DNA from 2 places in the Corynebacterium breve genome. Region 1 is predicted to be linked to the other one. Evidence: riboswitches for the same ligand, from Rfam matches in the RefSeq annotation. Region 1 holds a riboswitch; the other holds the start of a gene.
The links. Region 1 has a riboswitch for thiamine pyrophosphate ahead of QP027_RS08410 (bifunctional hydroxymethylpyrimidine kinase/phosphomethylpyrimidine kinase). Riboswitches for the same ligand answer to the same signal wherever they lie in the genome.
Positions count from the first base shown of each region.

Region 2: another riboswitch for thiamine pyrophosphate. It lies ahead of QP027_RS03895 (ECF transporter S component); the one in region 1 lies ahead of QP027_RS08410 (bifunctional hydroxymethylpyrimidine kinase/phosphomethylpyrimidine kinase).

Region 1 covers NZ_CP126969.1:1,722,298-1,733,368, forward strand. Annotated here, with positions in the region: gene QP027_RS08405 (ComEC/Rec2 family competence protein) at 1-1,054, opposite strand, end outside; TPP riboswitch at 1,201-1,302, shown strand; gene QP027_RS08410 (bifunctional hydroxymethylpyrimidine kinase/phosphomethylpyrimidine kinase) at 1,309-2,817, shown strand; gene QP027_RS08415 (thiamine phosphate synthase) at 2,828-3,499, shown strand; gene thiO (glycine oxidase ThiO) at 3,506-4,696, shown strand; gene thiS (sulfur carrier protein ThiS) at 4,693-4,896, shown strand; gene QP027_RS08430 (thiazole synthase) at 4,898-5,692, shown strand; gene QP027_RS08435 (ThiF family adenylyltransferase) at 5,689-6,816, shown strand; gene QP027_RS08440 (roadblock/LC7 domain-containing protein) at 7,155-7,580, shown strand; gene QP027_RS08445 (hypothetical protein) at 7,775-8,200, shown strand; gene QP027_RS08450 (ComEA family DNA-binding protein) at 8,266-8,931, opposite strand; gene QP027_RS08455 (DegV family protein) at 9,000-9,806, opposite strand; gene QP027_RS08460 (histidine phosphatase family protein) at 9,806-10,471, opposite strand; gene rsfS (ribosome silencing factor) at 10,513-10,986, opposite strand.
Region 2 covers NZ_CP126969.1:775,062-786,132, reverse strand. Annotated here, with positions in the region: gene QP027_RS03940 (ABC transporter family substrate-binding protein) at 1-1,331, opposite strand, end outside; gene QP027_RS03935 (MFS transporter) at 1,331-2,521, opposite strand; gene typA (translational GTPase TypA) at 2,525-4,438, opposite strand; gene QP027_RS03925 (Rv1157c family protein) at 4,777-5,484, shown strand; gene QP027_RS03920 (ribonuclease FAU-1 family protein) at 5,487-6,023, shown strand; gene arsC (arsenate reductase (glutaredoxin)) at 6,034-6,375, shown strand; gene QP027_RS03910 (AAA family ATPase) at 6,376-6,861, opposite strand; gene QP027_RS03905 (energy-coupling factor transporter transmembrane component T family protein) at 6,864-7,622, opposite strand; gene QP027_RS03900 (ABC transporter ATP-binding protein) at 7,619-8,935, opposite strand; gene QP027_RS03895 (ECF transporter S component) at 8,932-9,504, opposite strand; TPP riboswitch at 9,496-9,603, opposite strand; gene QP027_RS03890 (DUF2218 domain-containing protein) at 9,644-10,006, opposite strand; gene QP027_RS03885 (2-dehydropantoate 2-reductase) at 10,018-10,908, opposite strand; gene QP027_RS03880 (DUF808 domain-containing protein) at 11,020-11,071, shown strand, end outside.

The sequences.
Region 1 (11,071 bases):
GCATGGTCATGAGGTCGGCGGCGATCGCCACCGCGAGTGCGCGGACGAGGATGTCCGGCCAGCGGGTGCGCGCCAGCCAGCGATACAGCATCGGATTGAGCGCGATTATCCCGACTGTCGCGGCCACTGAGAGAGCAAACCCGTAGTTGACCGCCATGTCGGAGTCGAAGAGGACAAGCGCGATCGTCGCTAAGCTGAGGGCGTGCATGGGCTGCACATTCGACGAAGCAAGCACTGCCACCAGTCCGACAAGACCCGTGACGGTGGCTCGCAGGACCGAAGGCTCCGCGCCCACCAAACCTGCGAAGACAAACACCGTGACACCAGCTGCAACGACTTGCGCACGAAGCCCCACGCCAACGGCGCGCGCGATCATCACGGAAGCGGTGGCGACGATTGCCACGTTCGCCCCCGAGACCGCCGAGAGGTGCGAAAGCCCCGTGGCAATGTATGCATCCTGCTCCGCGTGGGATTGCAGCGAAGTATCGCCGAGCACCATGCCTGGGATGAGACCTTGGGAATGATCCGGGACGTGTGCCTCGACCGATATGGCTAACGACTCACGAACGTGGGCCGCGAAAGCCGCAAAACCTCGCGGCGGGTCCACCACGGAAACGTCCCCATTGAGCGTGAACCATCCGACCCCGGGCCGATCAGATTCCCGCAGACCACCTGCGACGACCACCCGTGCGCCCGGCACCACCCCACTTTGCAATTCTTCGGCAAACACGGGAATCTCTGCGGGATACCCACCCGCTCTGACTTTCACCAACCACGTGCCGGATGCCAGCTCTTTCGGCTTGGCGACGACCGTGGCCACGAGGTCGTCGCCAAGCGAAAATGCCTGCGCAGCGCGGACCCGGGCCGAAGCGAGAAAAGCCGCAGCCGCAGAGAACGCGCTGCACAGGATGAGCTGACCCCATTGTCTGGTGGCCGCGAAGACTATGCCAAGCACGCATGCACCAACCACGGCCACGCGAGGCACGCCGATTAGGACGCACAGCGTCACAAGCCACGTCATTGCGGCGGCAGGGACTAGTCGGAGTTCGCTCACTTCTGCAGGTTAAGTCACTCGGCCGAACGGGATTCCCCCTGCACAAATAGCTGTGGATAACTGCGCTGACGCGTCACCTAACCGGCGTGTTATCCACAAACCCAGAGGACTTCCCAATCCCCAACTTTCGTTGTGCTAGCTTCAAAGACAGTGACACGGGGTGCACCTTGACAATCGAGGTGCTGAGATCACACCCGTCGAACCTGCTCTAGTTCGAACTAGCGAAGGGATCGTCCTCGATGACCTATACTTTCATACCCAATTCCGGCGACAACCAAGGCGCAATTCCGCGCGTTTTGACCATTGCGGGCACCGACCCGACAGGCGGGGCCGGGATCCAAGCCGATATCAAATCCATCACCGCAGCTGGCGGTTTCCCCTACAGTGTCGTTACCTCCTTGGTCGCGCAAAATACCCGCGGTGTCCAGGAAATCTTCACCCCGCCGATCGATTTTCTTCGCTCGCAGTTGCAGTCGGTGGCCAGCGATGTCGCCATCGACGCGGTAAAGATCGGCATGCTCGGTTCGGTCGAGATCGCCGAAGCGGTCAAGGAGTTCATCCAAGACATTCCGTGCCTCGTGGTGTTGGATCCGGTGATGGTCGCGTCGTCTGGCGATCGTCTGCTGCAGCGCGATGCTGAAGCGGCCGTACTCGACCTTGCTCACAACGCGGACGTCGTCACCCCGAACCTGCCGGAACTAGCTGTTCTTGCGGGCTGCGACGTAGCCGCTACTATCGACGAAGCTCTTGACCAAGCCGCTGGACTCGCAAAGACACTTCAGGCGCACGTTTTGATGAAGGGCGGACATTTCACCGGCGATCACGCAGACAATGCGCTAGTCAGCCCTGATGGAGCGGTGCATTCTGTACCAGTTCAGCGCATCGCCACCACAAATACCCATGGCACGGGATGCTCGTTGTCGTCGGCACTGGCAACGAGGCTCGCGGCAGGCCACAGTCCTGCTGACGCTGTCGAGTGGGCCTCGCGCTGGCTCCATGAGGCAATCAGCAACGCGGACGCCCTCAAAATCGGTACGAGCAACGGCCCCGTTGACCACTCTCACACCACTCGTCGCATGACCCGAGCGGCGAGCACTTGGGCCCCGTCTGCCTCCGCCCCAACCCAGCCCCGCCTGCACCCCGCGGGACCATACACCCAGAAGATGTGGGACGACACCGCCGGTTATCTCACCGACATCCTTGCACTGCCGTTTATCCAGCAGCTCGGCGCGGGCACCCTACGCCACGACGATTTCATCTTCTACCTGCAGCAAGATGCCCTGTACCTCGGCCAATACGCCAAGGCGCTGCGTAAACTCGGCGGCCAGTGGGCCATCGACGCCGACGGTGCCATCGCCGCGGAACGCGAGATGCAAGACACCTGGCTCGCCAACATTCCCGAAGAGCAGCAGCGGATGTCGCAGGTCACGCAAGGCTACACCGATTTTCTTCTTGCCTCGGTCTACGGCGACGCGCACGCTGTCGGCCAAGCGGCGGTGCTGCCCTGCTACTGGCTGTACCACGAAGTCGGCCTGCGCCTAGCCGAGGCGAACCACCCGGATCACCCGTACCACGATTGGCTGGCCACTTACGCCAGCGAGGAGTTCGAATCCTCCACGCGCAGTGCCATCGAGCGCGTCGAACAAGCCCTCGCTCAAAACCCCGAACACCTCGACGCCGCCATCAAGGCGTGCGATATCGCATCGCACTATGAAGTCGATTTCTTTGACCAGGCCGACCGGGCTTGGGTCGTCGACAAGTAAAGGACAATCTATGACCCAGCTTGATCTGCGCTGCTATTTCGTCACCGGCTCCCTAGGTGTCGCACCGGTTGCGCCTGCCGATTTCCCCGCCATCGCGCGTATTGCGGCCGAGGCGGCATCCGGTGGCGCAGGGGTTGTCCAAATCCGCAGCAAGCCGATTAGCGTCCGCGACCTCACCGAGCTGTCTATCCAGGTAGCCAACGCAGTTCAGGTAGCCAACCCTCTCACCCGAGTGCTTATCGACGATCGCGTCGACGTCGCCGCCGCGCTGATGGACACCCACCATATCCACGGCGTGCATATCGGCCAGGATGATCTTGATCCGCGGCTGGCGCGCAAAGTGCTGGGACCACAAGCGATCATTGGGTTGACCACCGGCACGTTGGAGCTCGTGCGCGGTGCCAACGAGCTGGCGGATTCCATTAACTACGTCGGTGCGGGCCCGTTTCGCCCCACCCCAACCAAGAACTCGGGCCGACCGCCGATCGGGCTCGAAGGCTACCCAGCGCTTGTCCAGGCCAGTCGCGTCCCCGTTGTTGCCATCGGCGATGTCCACGCCGCCGACGCCGCCGACTTAGCAGCCACCGGCGTTGATGGCGTGGCCATCGTGCGGGAGTTCATGGCATCATCCGACCCGCGTGCGATGGCAGCTGGCATCGTTTCTGCATTCGACCGGAAGTAGCCACCTGTGAATAGTTTTCGTTTCGATCACGTCATCGTCGGCGCTGGAATCATCGGCCTATCCACCGCCTTTGAGCTGCTCACTCGCGACGTTCCGGCAGCGTCGATCGCAGTGATCGATCCGGCTCCGGTGAGTGGGGCAACACGTGCAGCTGGCGGCATGCTCGCACCCGTGGCGGAAATTCAGTACAAACAAGAGCCGCTCTATCCGCTGATGGTCGAGTCGGGAGCGCTTTTCCCCGAGATGCTCCGGCGCCTTTCGGGTTATACCTCGCAGGAGACGGGTTATCGTACGGAGTCAACGTTTGTGGTCGCCGCCGACCGCGCCGATGCCACTCATCTCATGGAGTTGACCGACCACCAGCACGACCACTCGTTGCACGTCCAGCGCCTTCCGCTACGCCACGCGCGTGCCGCGGAGCCTGCGCTGAACCCGCAACTGGCAGGCGTTGTTCACATCCCAGGCGACCACCAGATCAACCCGAGCATGTATTCCGCTACGCTGCTTCAGGTTCTTCGGCAGACCGGCGTTTCGCTTATCGACGATACCGTTACCCACCTAGACTGCACCTTTGACGAGGAGGGCGCGGTGAGACACTGCCACCGAGTTGAGTCGGACTCAGCGTATTTCGAGGTGGGCGCAAGTGTCTACATGTGCAACGGGCTTGGCACCTCCAGCGTAACCGGTTGGTACCCCGCAAAGGAGCTGAGTCCGCTGAAATTGCGGCCAGTACGTGGTGACATGATTCGTCTGAGGGTGGCGGAAGGGCAAGAGCCACCCGTCGGGCGGGTGATACGCGCTTTTGTCGAGGATCGCCCCGTTTACATCATCCCCCGAACCGACTCAACCATCGCTATTGGCGCAACCAGTCGCGAGGACATGCGCACAGCCCCTGCGGTTGACGGCGTATTCGCGCTACTGCGCGATGCGATACGCATCGTCCCTGCGCTCGAAGAATGCGAGATCATCGAAATCACCACCGGCGATCGCCCTGGAACGCCGGACGACCTCCCGTATCTTGGCCTCGCCGGCGACAATCTGGTGATTTCCACCGGATACTTCCGCCACGGCATTTTGCTCTCGGCGCTGGGAGCTCACGCAGGCGCTGACCTTGGCATCACGGGCAAAACAGACTTCCACATATCCGCGTGCGACCCCTACCGCCACTGCGACCAACGACGAAAGGATCTGCCATGAAAGTGACTATTAACAACGAGGTCCGCGAGGTTCCCGACGAACTGACCGTGGCTCAATTAGTGGCAGCCGATACCGGCCAATCCGAGCCGGCAGGTATTGCCGTTGCGATCAACGGCAAAGTGGTGCCGGCCAGCCAGTGGGATCGCAGCCTCGAAGCCAGCGATTTCGTTGATATTCTCACCGCGGTGCAAGGAGGCTAACATGCTCACCATCGCAGACAAGACCTTCGACTCCCACCTCATCATGGGCACCGGAGGCGCAACGAGCCAAGAGATTCTTGAGCACGCCCTCGTCGCCAGTGAAACCCAGCTAACCACCGTGGCGATGCGCCGCCACAGCGCCCGAACCACGGGCGGCGGCGAATCCGTCTTCCAACTACTGCAACGCTTGGGTATCGACGTTTTGCCTAATACTGCAGGTTGTCGCACCTCCCGCGATGCGGTCCTCACCGCGCAGCTTGCGCGCGAGGCACTGGGAACAAACTGGATCAAGGTGGAAGTCATCGCCGATGAGCACACTCTGCTTCCCGACGTCGTCGAACTTGTCGATGCCTGCGAGTTGCTCGTCGCGGACGGGTTCGTCGTCATGGCGTATACGTCGGACGACCCTGTCGTCGCCAAGCGGCTTGAAAATGTTGGGGTGCATGCCGTGATGCCGTTGGGCTCGCCAATCGGCACGGGCCTGGGGATTCTTAATCCGCACAATATCGAGTTGATCTGCTCGCGCGCCGAGGTGCCGGTCCTTCTCGATGCGGGTGTGGGCACCGCATCTGATGCCGCCCTCGCAATGGAGTTGGGCTGCAGTGGAGTACTCCTGGCCAGCGCGATCAACCGCTGCCAAGACCCTGTTGCGATGGCTCATGCGATGCGCCTAGCGGTGGAAGCCGGGAAACTTGCCCGAGAGGCCGGTCGGATTCCACAACGCTCTCACGCAGAAGGCGCCGTCGCTTCCTCTAGTTTCGATGGGCTCGCTAGTTGGGCGGATCAGGTTCTATGACGGCGCTGGGGAACGAGGAACTGCGTCGCGTGGCGCGCCAGACGCTACTCCCTGGTCTCGGTGTCTCCGGCCAGGAGGCGCTGCATAACGCGCATGTGCTTGTTATCGGCGCCGGCGGGCTTGGCTGTCCCGTGATGCAAAGTCTCGCGGCTACCGGTGTTGGCGAGATCACGGTGATCGACGACGACATCGTGGACTTTACTAATATCCATCGCCAGATCTTATTCGGTGCGGACGATGTGGGGCGGCCCAAGGTGGATGCCGCTGCTGAGCGCTTAGCCCAGCACCAACCAGGGATCGTGGTCAACACCATCAACGATCGCTTTACTGCCACAAACGCGATCGACCTGCTTGCCCACGTCGACCTGCTCATCGATGGATCCGATACGTTTAACACCAAGTTCCTCGCGGCCGACGCGGCCGAAGCTACTGGCACGCCTCTCGTCTGGGGCACCGTGTTGCAGTACCGCGGCGATGTGGCCCTGTGGTGGTCAGGCCACCAGGGCAACCGGGGCGTGGGATTGCGCGACCTCTACCCCACCCAACCCGATCCCGCGAACGCACCCGACTGCGCCACCGCGGGGGTTCTCGGCGTGACCACCAGCGTGGTGGGCAATCTTATGGCCACCGAAGCGATTAAATTCATCACCGGGCTCAGCGCCGGCCCCCAGGCGGGTTCGTTGCTGATGTACAACGCGCTCACCGCCGACGTCCGCCACTTTCAGGTCGAAGCCGATCCAGCGCGCCCTCTGGTCACAGAGCTTTTCGACGACACCCCTACCGCTAATCACGTACCGATGAGCGACAAAGGGCTGCTGAGTTCAGTCCAACGCGGTGAAGCAATCGCGATCGACGTACGTGAAGTGGGCGAAAAGGCACTGTCCGATCTTGCACTCCCCGCCGACAGCGTCGTTCATCTTCCTATGTCAGAGTGGGAGAACGATCATGCACTGGTCGAAGACGCGCTACGTACCCTCAGCACATCCACGGCAGTGGTCTACTGTGCCAGCGGGCGCCGGTCGCGCATGTTCGTCGATAAGTTTGAACAGTTGGCTAGGCGGCACGAAATCGTGCTTCTAAGCCTTCCGGGAGGCGTCAACGCGCACGGCGACGCCCGGAAGTAAAACTCACAGGGAACTCCAACTCACCATAATCTCACCCGATTTTCTCAGTTTATTCATCCCTCAAAACAGTCCAGTGTTTTCGGGCGAATTGATTTCGCCATCTAATGTCGCACTTTCGTGGAGCGCTGTTAGTATGTAACTCAGCTGTTTCTCAGGTTCGTTTCCATGTACACCAAGCACTAAGGCTTTGGCTATGGAGAAATTAACACCCTCTTATGTGTCAACGTGCCGATTTACCAGCTCGCGTTGTTAGCCTGTTCTACACACGGCCCAACAGTAGATAACCACTCGTTGAACCAGGAACAACCAGGAAAGACCAAGAAGGACTCGAAATGATCATGTCTCGCCAGAACAAGCTCAACGCACTTGCTCAGGGGATCATCGACAACGTAGATGGTTGCCTTGGCGCTAGCGTCGTTGACCTGGAGACCGGGTTTGCACTCGCTGCCGCAGTTCACGACGACTCCCTCGAGCTTGATCTCGCAGCCGCCTATGCCACCGAGATGGTCAAGGCCAAGATGAAGGCGATCAAGGCCCTTGGCCTCGAGTCCGACCTCAACGACATCGTTCTCACATTTGAGGACCAGCTACACATCATCACTCCGATTACCTCCAAAAATTTCATCTACACGGTCTTCACGCCAGATGTCGATCCGGTTCAGGAGCTTCACGGAGTCATCGCGTACAACCGCGCGCAGCCGCTTGGCACCCTCACCGCAGAAGAGCAGCCGCGACACGCCGCACCCCACCCCTGGGCCGCCTAAACATAGTCGAATTCGGTAGCCCGGAAGCAATCAGATAGCGCCACCACCTCGAAAAAGAGGCGGTGGCGCTGTTCTATTTCTAAGCTTTCTCAAGAAACTCATACTTATCTCGTGTCACATCCGTTAACACCTGTCACTTGTTGTTAGCTTTAGGTCGTACTCCAAAGAACGCTTCCCCAACGTAGAAGGACACCATGCTTCCACAGACCACTCTTGACAACATCGCCCACCACATCACCACCGACGTAGACGGATGCCTCGGAGCGAGCATCGTCGACCGCGATACCGGCTTCGCTTTCTCCGCTACTCCGGCTGGCACCAACATCGACATCAACGTCGCCGCAGCCTTTTACGCCCAGGCAGTGAACGCGAAAGAGAAGACTCTCCGTGCACTGGGCGGAACCCGCGACCTCGATGACATGGTTGTCACCTTTGAGGATGAAATGCACATCATCACTGCCATCGACGCCAACAAATTCGTCTTCGCCGTCTTCCACCCTGACGTCGACCCAATCGCACAGCTTCACGCCACCATCGCGTATCACAGCGCTACTTCCCTGGGAACGATTCCAAACATCTTCCGCGCACGCCGCGCCGCCGCGGAACACTTTGCGGCCTAATTGTCACGCGAAAGGGCGTCGTGGGTGAACTATGCACCTACGGCGCCCTTTCGCGTGCCGTTCCCTTAAAGTGACACCTCACCCTTGATCGCCTCAAACTTGGCGGGACCGATGCCTTTCACATCCAGAAGCTGCTCGATCTCAGTGAAACCGCCAATCTGATCACGGTGGGCGATAATCGCAGCAGCTGTCGCATCCCCGACCCCGTCAAGCTCCATCAGCTCCGCAGCGCCCGCGGAGTTCAACGAGATACTGCCCGCCTCCGCTTCCGCGTGCGGCGCGGGAAGCGGCGCAGCTTCCCCGACTTCCGGCACGTAGATCTGCTGTCCATCCGCCAGCACTTGGGCAAGGTTCAATGACACAGTATCTGCGTCGCCTAGCACCACCGCTTGGTCTAGGGCATCGGCAACCCGCTGCCCGCGCTGCAGAGTCACAAGCCCAGGATGTTCCACCCGCCCGACAACTGACACAACGATTTCCGCTGGCTCTTCGGACTCTGCGGGGTCGGTGGTCGTCGATAATGCACTAGCCCAGTCATGAGCCGAATCGATTGGCTCTGCAACGCGAGGCTGCCCCAGCCACCATGCGCCCAGCAACACCGCCAAGAGCCCAGCGCAGGCTAGGGCCACGCGAGGCTCGATTTTCCACCGTGGGGCGGGATACTCTACGCGCAGCAGGTCTTCCTCACCCGTCGGCCGAGTGAGTTCTTTCAGTCTGTCTACGGACCTCATGCCTCCTACGCTAGAAGCGCCCAGCGATATGCACGAGGCGTGCAAAATAAGCTGTGGAAAACCCGCCGCTAGTCGATGCTATCCACAAAGGAGTCAGAGAAAACCGCCGAGATTCCTACGGCACCTTCGCCACTGTGCACGCTCAGCACATCGGTTAGCTCACACACCAGCACCGACGAGCCCTCCGGCAAGACCTCGTTGAAGGCGCGCTCCAACACGTCCGCGGACTCCAGCGCGTTAGCGTGCTGAATTGCGACAAATACGGGTTCGCCACCAGCCTTTTCGACGACCAACTCCACAAGCTTTGTAAATGCCTTCGTCTGGGTGCGCGTCTTCCCCGCTAGCTCAATCTTGCCGTCGCGCACATGCATCAACGGCTTGGTGGCCAAAAGCGCAGCGGAAAGCATTGCGGTGGTGGCCGAAATGCGTCCCGATTTGCGTAGCTCATCAAGGTGATGCAGGTAAACCCAGGTCTCGCTACGCTGCAAAGTCTCTTCTGCCACGCGTTGACACTCATCCAAATCTGCACCATTTTGCGCTGATTTCGCCGCAGCCATCGCAGCAGCGCCCACAGCCATTCCGACCGATTGGGTATCGATCACCCGCACAGTATCGTCGAAAACTGCTGCCGCAGACACCGCCGCCGACCACGTTGCGGAAAGGTCCTTAGATAGGTGCAGCGCTACGACTCCATCGTCGCCGCCACGTTCGAGCTGACGCGCGTAAGCTGCGGCAAGCTCGAGCGCGCTCAACCCACTAGTGGAAAACTCGCCATTTTCGCCCATCACATGCAGATCTACGACGACAATATCGAGTTCGTCGACAATGCTCTGTGGCAGCCCAGCGGAGGAATCGGTCACGACGCGAACAGTCATTATCCACCCAGCCCTTGGTTCCAGGCATCGAGGTACCACTGCGCATCCACGACATTCTCAGCGTTGAATTGAGTGGCATTCTCGCCTGGAGTGAACTTCGGGCGAGCGATGAGCTGCGAGTAGTTGGTGTTTCGCAAACCCGAAAACATCGGGTACTGTTCGACGCTCAACCCCAGCAGGTGTGACGTCACAGCGGAGATGGTTCCGCCGTGTGCAACGATCAGCACCGCGTTATCGTCCCAGCCGGAAAAATCGCGCATCAATTCTTCCACAACCGGACGCGCGCGCCGCGCCACCTCCACTCGTGACTCTCCTCCGGGTGGCGCCCACTCCGGGTTGTGTCGCCACGACGCGCGCATACCGGCGAAATCACGATCGACTTCACCATGAGTCTTACCCTGCCACTGGCCAAGATGGGTCTCGCGCAATCGCTTATCGACGACCACGTCAAGCCCTAATCTCTGCGCGATAATGTCGGCGGTGTCCTTGGCACGGGTCAGGTCGGAGGACAAAATTTTGACGACTCCAAGGCTTTCCACTACATCGGCTGCGAGGTGCGCTTGTTGCACGCCGGTTTCAGAAAGTTGGGTATCTAATTGGCCCTGCATCCTTTTACCAGCGTTGTAGTCTGTTTGACCGTGGCGCAGCATGATCAGTCGTCGCATTAGATTCCCTCCTTCTCCGCTAGTAGTGGACGCGTTTCGGCTTAGTAATCGTCTTCGCCGTCTGCTGGGCCTTCGCCAGCAAGCGGGAGATCGTCGATATTATCGATCGTGCGGAAGTCCACATCGTCCGCCCACTCTCCTGGGCTGGTTGCGGTTTCTACTCCCTCGACCTCGATGCGAGGGCAATCCGCGTACAAGCGATCGAGGCCGTAGAACTCTCGTTCCTGTTCACGCTGGACGTGGACAACAAAGTGGCCATAGTCGAGCAGCACCCAACGGTTTTCGCGATTGCCCTCTCGTCGCTTCGGCTCCGCGCCCGCCTTGGAAAGTTCGTCTTCAACTTCTTCTACGATGGCGTGGACTTGGCGCTCGTTGCCACCGGTGACAACAACGAAGATATCGCTGATAGCCATCACGTCGGACACGTCGATGACAGCGATATCTTTTCCTAGTTTTTCGTCCGCGGCTTTGGCCGCAATTGAGGCTAGGTCACGGGATTCTGTCGAAGCAGTCAAATGGGTTGGTTCCTTAATCTGAAATTGAGAAGGCTTGATTCAAGCTGGTTGTTTTAGTCTCCCACGTTACTACTAGATTTATCCA
Region 2 (11,071 bases), 950 kb from region 1:
TCCGATGGGCAGCGCAATTGGCTGGCAGCATCGAGGGAGTTGGCGGCATTGAAATCCCAGGTAACCACGGCATCAACGTCGCCGGCAGGCAGTTGGTTTCTGGTGATGTCGTTCATATCAGTAGAGACAACTTCAGCGTCCACCCCACGCGCCACCAGCGAATCGACCAAAGAGCGCACGGCCGCGGAGGCCTCTGGGTCCGCGGGGTCGGCCGCAATCCGCAAAGGCCGGTTGGCGGCGATCGTTTCAGGAAGCACCTCAGGTTCCTGGTCGCTGACAGGAGCGGATTCTGCAATCGCAATATCAGTGGAACGTCCCACACTGATGCGGGCGATCAGCGGAACATCGATCAAGGAGCGAAGCTCCACGCGCGCAGCATGTTCTTCAAGAAGCGGCGAGGTCGTCGACAAGCTCAGGCCTAGCGTTCGCGGCGATTGAATCATACGAATCTGCGCCTCCGGAACAAGCTCATAGACGCTTCTGGTGGTCTCTTCGGGGATCATGTCGACAAAGTTGAGTTGCCCCGCACGTAGCTGGTCGGCGCTTTGAGTTGTCGATCGCACTGCTCCCAGATTGACAATGTCGATTTTCGCAGGGTCGGCGCCCCAGAACCTGTCGTTGCGGTTGAGGGTGACCGTGCCCCGACCGCGGTCTACCTTTACCACCATGTAGCGCCCCGCTGACGCTGGAATGTCATCGCGCATTCCCGTCCTGAAGTTCACAGGGTCGGGGCCGATCAAATGCGACGGGACCAGAAACTGAAACAACTCCTGCCACTGGGCCACCGGCTTGGCAAAATCAACATCTACCGTCTTGCCATTGGCGCCACTGACCCGCACAGCACTGATCGCCTCATAGCCGCCTGGGTTCAATACGCCAGGAGTCTGCGTCATCGCCAACCACAAATATTTAAAGTCCGACCCAGTCAGAGGAGTTCCGTCCGACCATTGCGCTGCATCCTGAATCACATAGCGCACCGTCATCGCCGCGTCGGTATACTCCACTACCTCGGCAGATTTCATCACGTCCGTGTTCAGTTCGCCCTGCTCAAAAACACTAGGCAGCACGAGACGGGCCACGGATCGAACCACGGAGGATTCGTCGGCAAGCAAATGCGGATTGAGCCCGTTGCGCAGCGCCTCAACACCCACGGTTACTTCAGAACGTTTCGAAATCGGCTCAGCTTTTTTGCTTGTCGACGACTCATTGGCCGTCGTAGGCTCTGGGCTCGGAGTGACAACTGGAGGTGGGCCAGGGTTAGCAGCACATCCAGCAACAACAGCCCCCGCCGCAAGCAAGGCCGTAGTCACCAAAGTAATGCGTTTTTTCATTACCTTTGTTTTACCACGCTACCGTTCAATCCCCGCGCAAAAATCACTACGGTAACACCCATAACTGGCAAGATAGTCAGAGCTACACGCAAGGTTGTAAGCTCAGAAACCATGCCAATGAGAGGGCTGGCCGTGAGAAAGCCCACTCGCATGAGCCAACTCACCACAGTCAATCCGGTACTTTGCGCTACCCCAGGCAAGCTTGCCGACGCCGCGTATGCGCTCGGGACCAACGTCGCACATCCCCAGCCGACTAGCGCGTACCCCGCGTAAAGGATCCAAGGGTTGGTAGCCAGCACTACTGCCAAGCCGCCCAATGCGATGCATGCCCCTCCAGCCTGCGCGACTGCCACGCGACCGAAACGATTGATGATCAGATCGCCCGCAAACCTGCCAACCATTTGAGCGGCATAAACCACTGCATACGCTGCACCGGCCGCCTGCAAGCTCACCGACGTGAGCACAGCTGCGGACAATGCCGCCCAGTTGTTGCCGATGTCTTCGACCACAGTTCCCGAAAGAGCGACGATCGCAACTGGCAGGGCGATAAGAAACACGCGAGGGGAAAGCTCGCTGGATTTCTCTTCGCCCTTTTCCTCCGCTTCCTCCGCGGACTCGATTGGAGCGGCTTCTTCATTGACGTCCCCCATCATCCACGCTGCGAGGAGGACGAGGAGAATTTCTGCAGCGGCGATCGTCGACAAATGCACTGGGAGGCTGACATCTGAGACAGCGGCTGCCGTGGCAAGCGCGCCTCCAAGTACCGCGCCGAGCGACCAGCATGCGTGGAGCGACGACATGATGGACTTGCCGAGCTCATTTTGCACGCGCACTGCGGCAACGTTTTGGGAAACATCGATGATCGTGTCAAAGATGCCAAACAATAAGAGAAAGAGTGTGAGAACCAGCGCGTTCGGCGAGAAACCCACCGCGACGAGGAGTACGGCGGTGATGAGGGTGCCCACGACCATGGTCGGGCGGGCACCAAATCTTTGCTCAGCCCAGGCCGGCAGAGTCGCAGAAAGCAGCGATCCGATTGCGATCGCGGCGACGATCACACCAAAAAGAGCATCGTTGAGTGCCCACTGGTCCTTCAGAGTGGGATACCACGGAAGGAGCGATGAAATTGCCACACCGTTGGTGGCAAACATCAACGCCACACCAAGTGGACGACGCAACGACGCCCGCATGAACTAGTTGTTCAGGTTCTTCTGTCGGGAACGTGCACGGCCACGTTCGGTCGCGTTGAGGATGACCTTACGCACGCGCATTGCCTCTGGAGCAACCTCGACGCATTCGTCTTCATCACAGAACTCGATCGCTTCGTCAAGCGTCAAGGACTTCGCCTTGTTCAAGGTCACGGTGGTATCCGCGGAAGCAGCACGCATGTTGGTCAGCTTCTTTTCCTTGGTGATGTTCACGTCCATGTCCTCATCGCGGTTGTTCGCGCCGACGACCATGCCCTCGTAAGCCTCAGCACCAGGTTCGACGAAGAACTCGCCACGGTCGGAGAGGTTCATCAATGCGTAGGCGGTGATCTGACCCGAACGGTCTGCTACCAATGAGCCGGTTGGGCGACCCTTGATTTCACCGGCCCATGGGCGAGGCTCGATCGAGTAGGAGTTTGCGATACCCGCACCGTGGGTTTCGGTCATGAAGGTGGTGCGGAAACCAATCAAACCACGCGCAGGGACATCGAACTCCATGCGAACCCAGTCGCCGGCGGCGTTGCCCATTGCGGTCATCTGCCCCTTACGAGCTGCCATGAGCTGGGTGACATTGCCCTGGTACTCGGCCGGGGTGTCGATGATCATGTGCTCGTACGGCTCGTGGAGCTTGCCGTCGATTTCGCGGGTGACCACCTGTGGCTTACCCACGGTGAGCTCGAAGCCTTCGCGACGCATCGTCTCGATCAGAACAGTTAGGGCCATTTCGCCACGGCCCTGGACTTCCCAGGTATCGGGACGCTCAGTAGGCAAAACGCGCAAAGACACGTTACCGATGAGTTCCTGTTCAAGGCGAGCCTTGATCACACGCGCGGTGAGCTTGTCGCCACCGTTGCGGCCAGCCATTGGAGAGGTATTCACGCCGATGGTCATGGACAGCGCCGGCTCGTCGACCTTGATGCGTGGCAGCGGTTCGACGTGCTCAGGGTCGGTGATTGTATCGCCGATCATGATCTCGTCGATACCGGAGATCGCGGCGATGTCGCCAGCGACAACCTCGCCCTCTGCGGGAACGCGCTCGAATCCGACGGTGCGAAGGAGCTCAGCAACCTTGACGTTTTTGACGTGCTGTTCGCCCTCTTCGTCGTAGTGAATCCACGCGACCTGCTGCCCCTTCTTCACCGAGCCGCGGTGCACACGGATCAGTGCGATACGGCCGAGGAAGGAGCTGGAGTCCAAGTTGGTTACCTGTGCCTGGAAAGGGCCCTCGAATTCGGCTGCTGGCTCGGGGATTTCATCGTAGATGACGCTGAACAGTGGCTCCAGATCCTCGTTGTCTGGGAGATTTCCGTTGCCTGGGTTTTCCAGCGCTGCGCGACCTGCACGGCCGGAGGTGTACAAAACTGGCAGATCAAGCAGATTCTCTGCAGCTTCCGCAGCCTCAGGGTCTTCCAGAGAAGCACCGAGCTCGAGGAGCAGATCCTGCGCCTCTTCGACGACTTCGTCGATGCGCGCATCTGGGCGGTCAGTCTTGTTTACACAGATGATAACGGGCTTCTTCGCAGCGAGTGCCTTGCCCAGCACGAAGCGCGTCTGTGGAAGCGGGCCCTCGGAGGCATCGACTAGCAGAACGACACCATCAACCATGGAAAGGCCACGCTCGACCTCGCCACCAAAGTCGGCGTGACCTGGGGTATCAATGACGTTGATGACCAAATCGCGACCGTCTTTGCCCTTACCTGGGCGACGAATCGCGGTGTTTTTGGCCAAAATGGTGATGCCTTTTTCGCGCTCTAGATCACCGGAGTCCATGACGCGGTCGGCAACTTCGCCATGGTCGCCAAAAACGCCGGACTGCTCCAGCAAGGAATTGACAAGAGTGGTCTTGCCGTGGTCGACGTGGGCGACGATTGCAACGTTACGGAACTCGGGATACGACACGAAGAGTGCTCCTCTACTTCAGGGGTGTCTGTTTAACGGTTAAACCCTACTCGGTCAATCGCATATCTGCATGATCGAGGTCTTACCGGCGTGTGAGATGTCACTTTTAGTTCCATTGCGCAAAACCGTTCGGCTAACGGTACGGTTTTGCGCAATGCTCGATTTGCACCCGTCTACTAACCCACCAATCAAAACTAGTGAGAGCAACAAAAACACTTGACTGCGTTACAATTGTGACTATTGTTATCTATTGTTACTGTAGTTTATCGTCGGTCGCATTTGCCAATGTGCCTACAGTCCGCCCTTAAACATGCCCCAATACGTGAGGATCTCTACCCGTGCGTTTCCCCTCCGCAGCCCGCAAGCTTTGCACCGCCACTCTGGCAACAGTGGTCACCGTCGCCACGTTTACTAGCACCGCAAATGCCCAGCCAGTGTTGTCGGTCCCTGGATTCGACCTAAAGGCACTCACCTCGTCCTACCTCGATGAGCTAGGACGCCCCAACGATCACACTGTCTCCTCTGTAAACGACTTCGCAGACCAGCCTTACGTACCCAATGACGTAGCCAATGCGTTGCGTACCGCGGTCGCGTTTTTCTCCGGTGCAGGCGGCGAACTAGGCGGACCACCACTTCCCGACGACGCCCCTGCTTTTACGCAGTTCTACTGGCCAACGGTGTCGAGCAATTGCATGGGCAGTGGCCTCCATTCAACGGCTAGTGTCATCGCTGTTCCCGGCCCCGCCTCCAGCCCTGCACCCGCACCGAGCGAAGGACAGGCAACTTTCGTCTTTACCGCATTGGGCACCCCACCTGCTGCGGAGCAACAAGACGGCATGAAAGCCTACTGGCTCAACACTTCAACCCTGGCGACCGGTGTAACGCCATTAGATAACAATGGGATAAACCCAGCAGGACCAACAACACTCTCCGGAGTGGCGTCAACCGGTTCTGGCACGGTAATCGCAGTAGTCAGCGGAACCGCGCACACACAAGAGAATTCATGTTCTTTCGCACCGACCGCCGCTATGTTTAACGTGAGGTAACAATGAGCGCAGACCTACACCCTGTGAAGCAGGAAACCTTTGACACGACGTCAAAGACGAACACTGATCCAAAGGGATACCTGCGCGAAGTCGATACCTTCCACGTCACTGACTTCGGCCTATACATGGCCCGCGGTGCAAATCATCCGCGGTTTGGATACCTCGAGAGCTGGCTACTACCTCGGCTTGGTCTGCGCGCCAATATCTTCCACTTTCGCGAAGGCATCAACGAGGAGCAGGATTATTACTTCGATGTCGCCGACATCAACGTCGAAGGCAAAGTCTGGTCAACTCGCGACCTATACGTTGACCTAGTTTCCAATACGGGTGAACCGATCGATGTGCTCGATATCGACGAACTCGCAGCAGCTACTTCCGCGGGGCTGATTACCGCCGAAGAAGCCGAGCGCGCAATCGACACCACGCTCACCGCCGTCGAAGGCATCACCCGCCACGACGACGACGCAATGGAATGGTTGAAAACCCTCGGCATTGATTTGACCTGGGCAGACGAGGTTCAGCTCGCTCCCATTGGTTAAGCTAAACCCCATGAGCACGATCTATCACAATCCGCAGTGTTCCACCTCTCGCAATGCATTGAAAATGCTCCACGAGCACGGCGAAGAGCCGACAGTGGTGAAGTATTTGGAAACGCCACCGTCGAAAAGCGAACTCAAGCAGCTTATCAACGACGCAGGCCTCTCCGTCCACGACGCAATCCGCACGCGCGAGGCGGAGTACAAAGAGCTCGGTTTATCCAAGGACTTGACGGACGACGAGCTCCTCGACGCGATGGTGGCACACCCGCGACTGATTCAGCGACCAATTGTTGTTACCGACAAGGGCGTGAGGATTCCTCGTCCAATGGAGCTTTTGAGCGAGATCCTCTAGCTACCACTGCATCACGAGGTCGGGCTGGACAGGAACCTCAGACGCGTAGAGCTCCCTTTCTTGCGCGGCCCACATGTCCCAAAACTCGGCATAACCAGGGTCTCGCTCTAAGGCGCGGCGTTTCCGCTGCTCATACGGGGCTGTAATCCGCACGGTGAGCACCTCGCCAAGGCGCTTCGCAGCCGCTACGGATGCCTGCGTGAGCGCCCCAACGCCTTCCACAATCAGGTCCGCGTTAGGATCGAGCGCCACCCATTCGGCGGGTTCGTCCTTTACCCAGTCCCACCGCGTGTACCCGGGACTTGTTGGGTGCAAGACATCCTCGACGACCATGTGGGCTGCCTCTTTCAAACCGGACCAACCTGGGTAGAAGTCGTCGAGATGCACTACTCGAATCCCACACTCCTCCCCTAGTTGATTGGCAAACGTTGTCTTGCCAGATCCGGAGGGACCGTCGACAAGAATAATTGTGCGCGAGGTTTTCATGACTAAAGGGCCCCAAGGAATGCAAAATGCCCGGTATAGATCGCAACGCCAAGCGCCACGGCAGCGCCCAGTGCGCACACGGCAAGGACGATAAAGTCGCGCCCGACCAGTCGGGACTCGCGCGCCCAAGTCCGGTGGCCCGAGCGAGCGAACCCACGCGCCTCCATGGCGGTAGCGAGTTTTGAGGCGCGCCTCAAACTCATCACCAACAATCCGAATGCCAATGAGAACCAATAGCGCACTCGGTTGGTGTCAGCTAGGCCACGGGATCTGCGAGAACTCCGCATGGCTTCGACATCGTCGCGAAGCAAAGTCAGCATGCGCAAAGCTGCCACAGTGCCAAGGACAAACTTGGCGGGCAAACGCAGTACCTGAGCCAGACCGTCGCCAAGATCTGTCGGGTCAACATCCACTGATAGCAGCACGACCGGAAGGCCTACCGCGAGCACACGAAGAGAGATCGCCCCAGCCAACGAGAGCGAATTATCCGTCACGTGGGCAAGTAGAAACTCAAAATGTGTCTCACCGCCCGGCTTGCCATAAAGCGCCATAGGGATTCCTGCCAAGGGGGCCGCAAGAAATATCGGCCAGCCGCGTTTGAGCAATCGGCCGTATCCGACTCCACACAAGGGCGCTGCGACGACGATAAGCACCAGCGCGACCGTCGCAGAGACCCAGTCGAGGGTAAACAGCAAAGGGGAGGTGAAAATCATCACCCCCAACAATCTGGTCACCGGGTTGATGTCTTTCAGCAGATTCATCGCAGCACCACCTGGTGATCGCCAAGAGATGCGACGAAGTGTTCGTCGTGAGTAATGGACATGACGGTCACGCCTTGGTCGGTCAGCTCTCGAATCAGATGCACTAACTCGGTAAAAGTTTGTGTGTCCTGTCCGAATGTCGGCTCGTCGAGTACCACGAACCGTGGTGCGTTGACGAGAGCCGTCACTACAGAGAGGCGCCGCTTCTCACCGCCCGACAGAGTGAACGGGTTCGCTTGCAGTAGATGCGTGAGTCGTAACCGCTCTGCCAACTCGTCCTGGCGCGCCTGCGATGCTCCCGACACCGCGAGTTCTTCGGCCACCGTGCGCATCAGAAACTGGTGTTCAGGATCCTGAAACACGTACCCGACGCGCCGAGCCAAGTCCTGGGATTTCCACTTGTGGGGCTCGTTGCGTAATCCTTGGCGCAATTCATCTGAGTAGTACAACTCCCCGGCATGCGGAGGTGTCAAACCTGCGAGTGCCGCGGCAATCGTGGTCTTCCCTGACCCATTTGGGCCGGTGAGCACTGTGGAGTGGCCTTGGGGAAGCTCAAAGGTACGCGCCGGCCCCCAATACGGCCGAAGCTCGCGCGCTCCGACCTCGATGGAGGTACCCGGTGCAATGTCCTTGCGAGGGGGCAGCTGCGGAATCGTGGGCAACTCATCGGTGGTGATTTCAGCGATACCGTCGTGTTCTAAGTGCAACAGCTTATCGACGATCGGCAGCCACGGTTTCGGGTTGTGCTCCACGACGATCAGCGTGGCCCCAGTGCTCTCACACACGCGACGGATCGAGTCGACGACGTCGAGCGTACCTGCTGGGTCAAGGTTTGCGGTAGGTTCGTCCAAAATGATGATGTCCGCACCCATCGCCAAAACTCCAGCGAGAGCATGGCGCTGTTTCTGCCCACCAGAAAGTCGGGCAGTCGAATGATCAAGTGGCACCCGTAGACCAACCATGTCAAGCGCGTGGGTCACACGAGGCCAGATTTCTTCGCGCGGAACTCCGAGATTTTCGCAGCCGAATGCGACATCATCGCCCACCCGCGTAGAGATCACCTGACTGTCGGGGTCCTGCAGGACCATGCCGATGGAGCCGTTGACGGTGATTTCACCTGTGTGGGTGCCATCTTCTTCGTCGTGAAGCAAACCGGCGATGAGGTGCAAGAGGGTCGATTTCCCGGTGCCAGAATCTCCTGTGATGAGTACTCGCTGTCCTCGATCCACGGAAAAGGTGACGTTGGTAAAAGCGGGGTCGGGCCGAACCGCGTGGTGGTAGCTTAAGCCCCGCGCTTCGAGGGCTTTGGTCACTTAGTCTTACCTGCTGCAAACCGATCCAGTGCGCCGGTGCGAGCCAGGGCTTTGACCAGGAGATGAGCCAGAAGTCCGGCCAGCAGCGCACCAGAGATTACTAGGCAGGAAAGGTAGATGGCGTTGAACTCGACCGTCTTTGCCAGGTTAGCGCTGGTGAACAGCTCAAGGATGAATGCTCCGACACCTGCACCAACTCCTGCGAGCATGGCGACGGGAAGGGTGAATCGTCGATAAGCAAAGGCGAGGAAGACAAGTTCTGCGCCAAGACCTTGGGCGATCCCGGAGTACAGGGTTTCAGGGCCCCACTGGCTACCCAGAACCGCGGAGACAGCAGCTGCAACGACCTCGACGAACAAGGCCGCGCCAGGTTTACGGATAATCAGCCCACCCAGAACGCCACCGATCAGCCAAATACCGACGACAAGGCCACCGAAGCCAGGGGTCAATGCGTCCAAAGCGGTGAAGCCGGCATAGCCGACAGAGTTCCATAGCCAGAAAATGAGTCCACAAGCAACTGCGAGGACAGGTGCAGTGACAACATCGATGACGCGCCAACGAGAATTCATTTGTTTCCTTCCTATCGCCGGTACTAACCGGATCAGGTTCAACGGTCCGCCTACTCGGCATCTCAGCCCCTCTCTTTCGGGGCACCCGTGGTGTTCTTCTACTTAAGCATGAAGTGGCACGCGTTCAAAGTTGCGGGCACTATTTCTGCTCAACATCTGCAATTGTGAAGTGAGCTTCCTCGCCACCTGTGCGAGTCCATTTCACTTCCAATGCGTCTTTCGCACCGAAGCGAATGAGATGGACTGCAACAACGCGCTCTAAGCGAATCACGGTCTCTGTCTCACCGTCGAGGCTGAGCATCAAGACGTTGTCTCCTGCGATCATGTCGCAAGTAACTGCTGGAAGATCGTCTGCATTCGACGGGAAAGTTAGATGCCCGCGCTGGGCCTCTGCGTCCCATTGTGAGTCGATCTTCTTGCCAAAGTGCGACGCTAGCTGCTTGCCATAGCGCCCCGGGCGGTCAGTTCGCACCCGTGCGGTCGAAGTAATTGTCTCACTCATGGTTCGACAGCCTAGCGGAACTTTTCCTCTAAGAGGTGAAAGACAAGGTCACACAGCGGAGTCGCAACGCCTCCCCTGCGTCCTTCTCGGGTAATCGCACCGATCTGCGCATCGAGCTCACCAGGGATTCCCGCAGCTATATCGCGTTGCATCGAGGTTGTGGACTCCGCCGGCATCGCGTCTCCAAACGCGAGTGTGCGTTGCACAACATTACCGGAGAGCGGAACACCGACGCCTCGCCCTGCTTCCGCAACCTCGTGCATCATCGCTTCCAGAGTTCCACGCCACGGCTCAGATCGCAGTGCTCCCAACGCATGCCCCGTTGCCGCGCCTAGCGCACCCGTCGTGGTGACAAACATCGCTTTCTCCCACACATCGACAAAGATGTCGTCGCGCACGGTCGCGTCAATACCTGCGGATTGGAGAACAGTGGCCAGCTCGTCGACAAGCAAATTCTCAGCGCCGTCCCACGTACCAAAGTCATAGGAGCACGGCCCGCCATGAAATTCCACCGCACCGGGTCCCACGTGGTGGAAGTAGCCGCGCACCACTCCGGGCAAAGTACGCTCCTTGCCGACAACCTGAGCCACTCGCAACGGTGCCTCCACCGAATTTTGAGTCGTTGCAACCAGGGAATTGGGGTCTAAGCCCGCAAGAATGTCTTCCATCGGCTGACCTGTGGACTTCATTGCCAAAATAACGACATCCGGCCTTTCCACTTGGCTGATGTGACCAAAAACAGGGACCGGTATTGGGGTCTCACTGTTCACCAGCAACCCGCGGCGTCGTACCGCTTCGAGAGTCTCGCCACGTGCGACAACGGCAATATCGTGTCCCGCTTTGAGCAAGTTTCCCGCATACCAAGCGCCGATGGCGCCAGCCCCAATGATCGCGATTTTCATACTTGCCATCCTACGATTTTCACCGTGGGCGAGTAGACTTCCCCCACGGTGCCGATAAGCACTTAGTTATTGATAAATCTTGTTGCACAATGAAATGAAAGGCGGACGACCATGGCTGGTGGCCTCCTCGCCCTCTTAGACGACGTTGCTCTGATCGCACGCG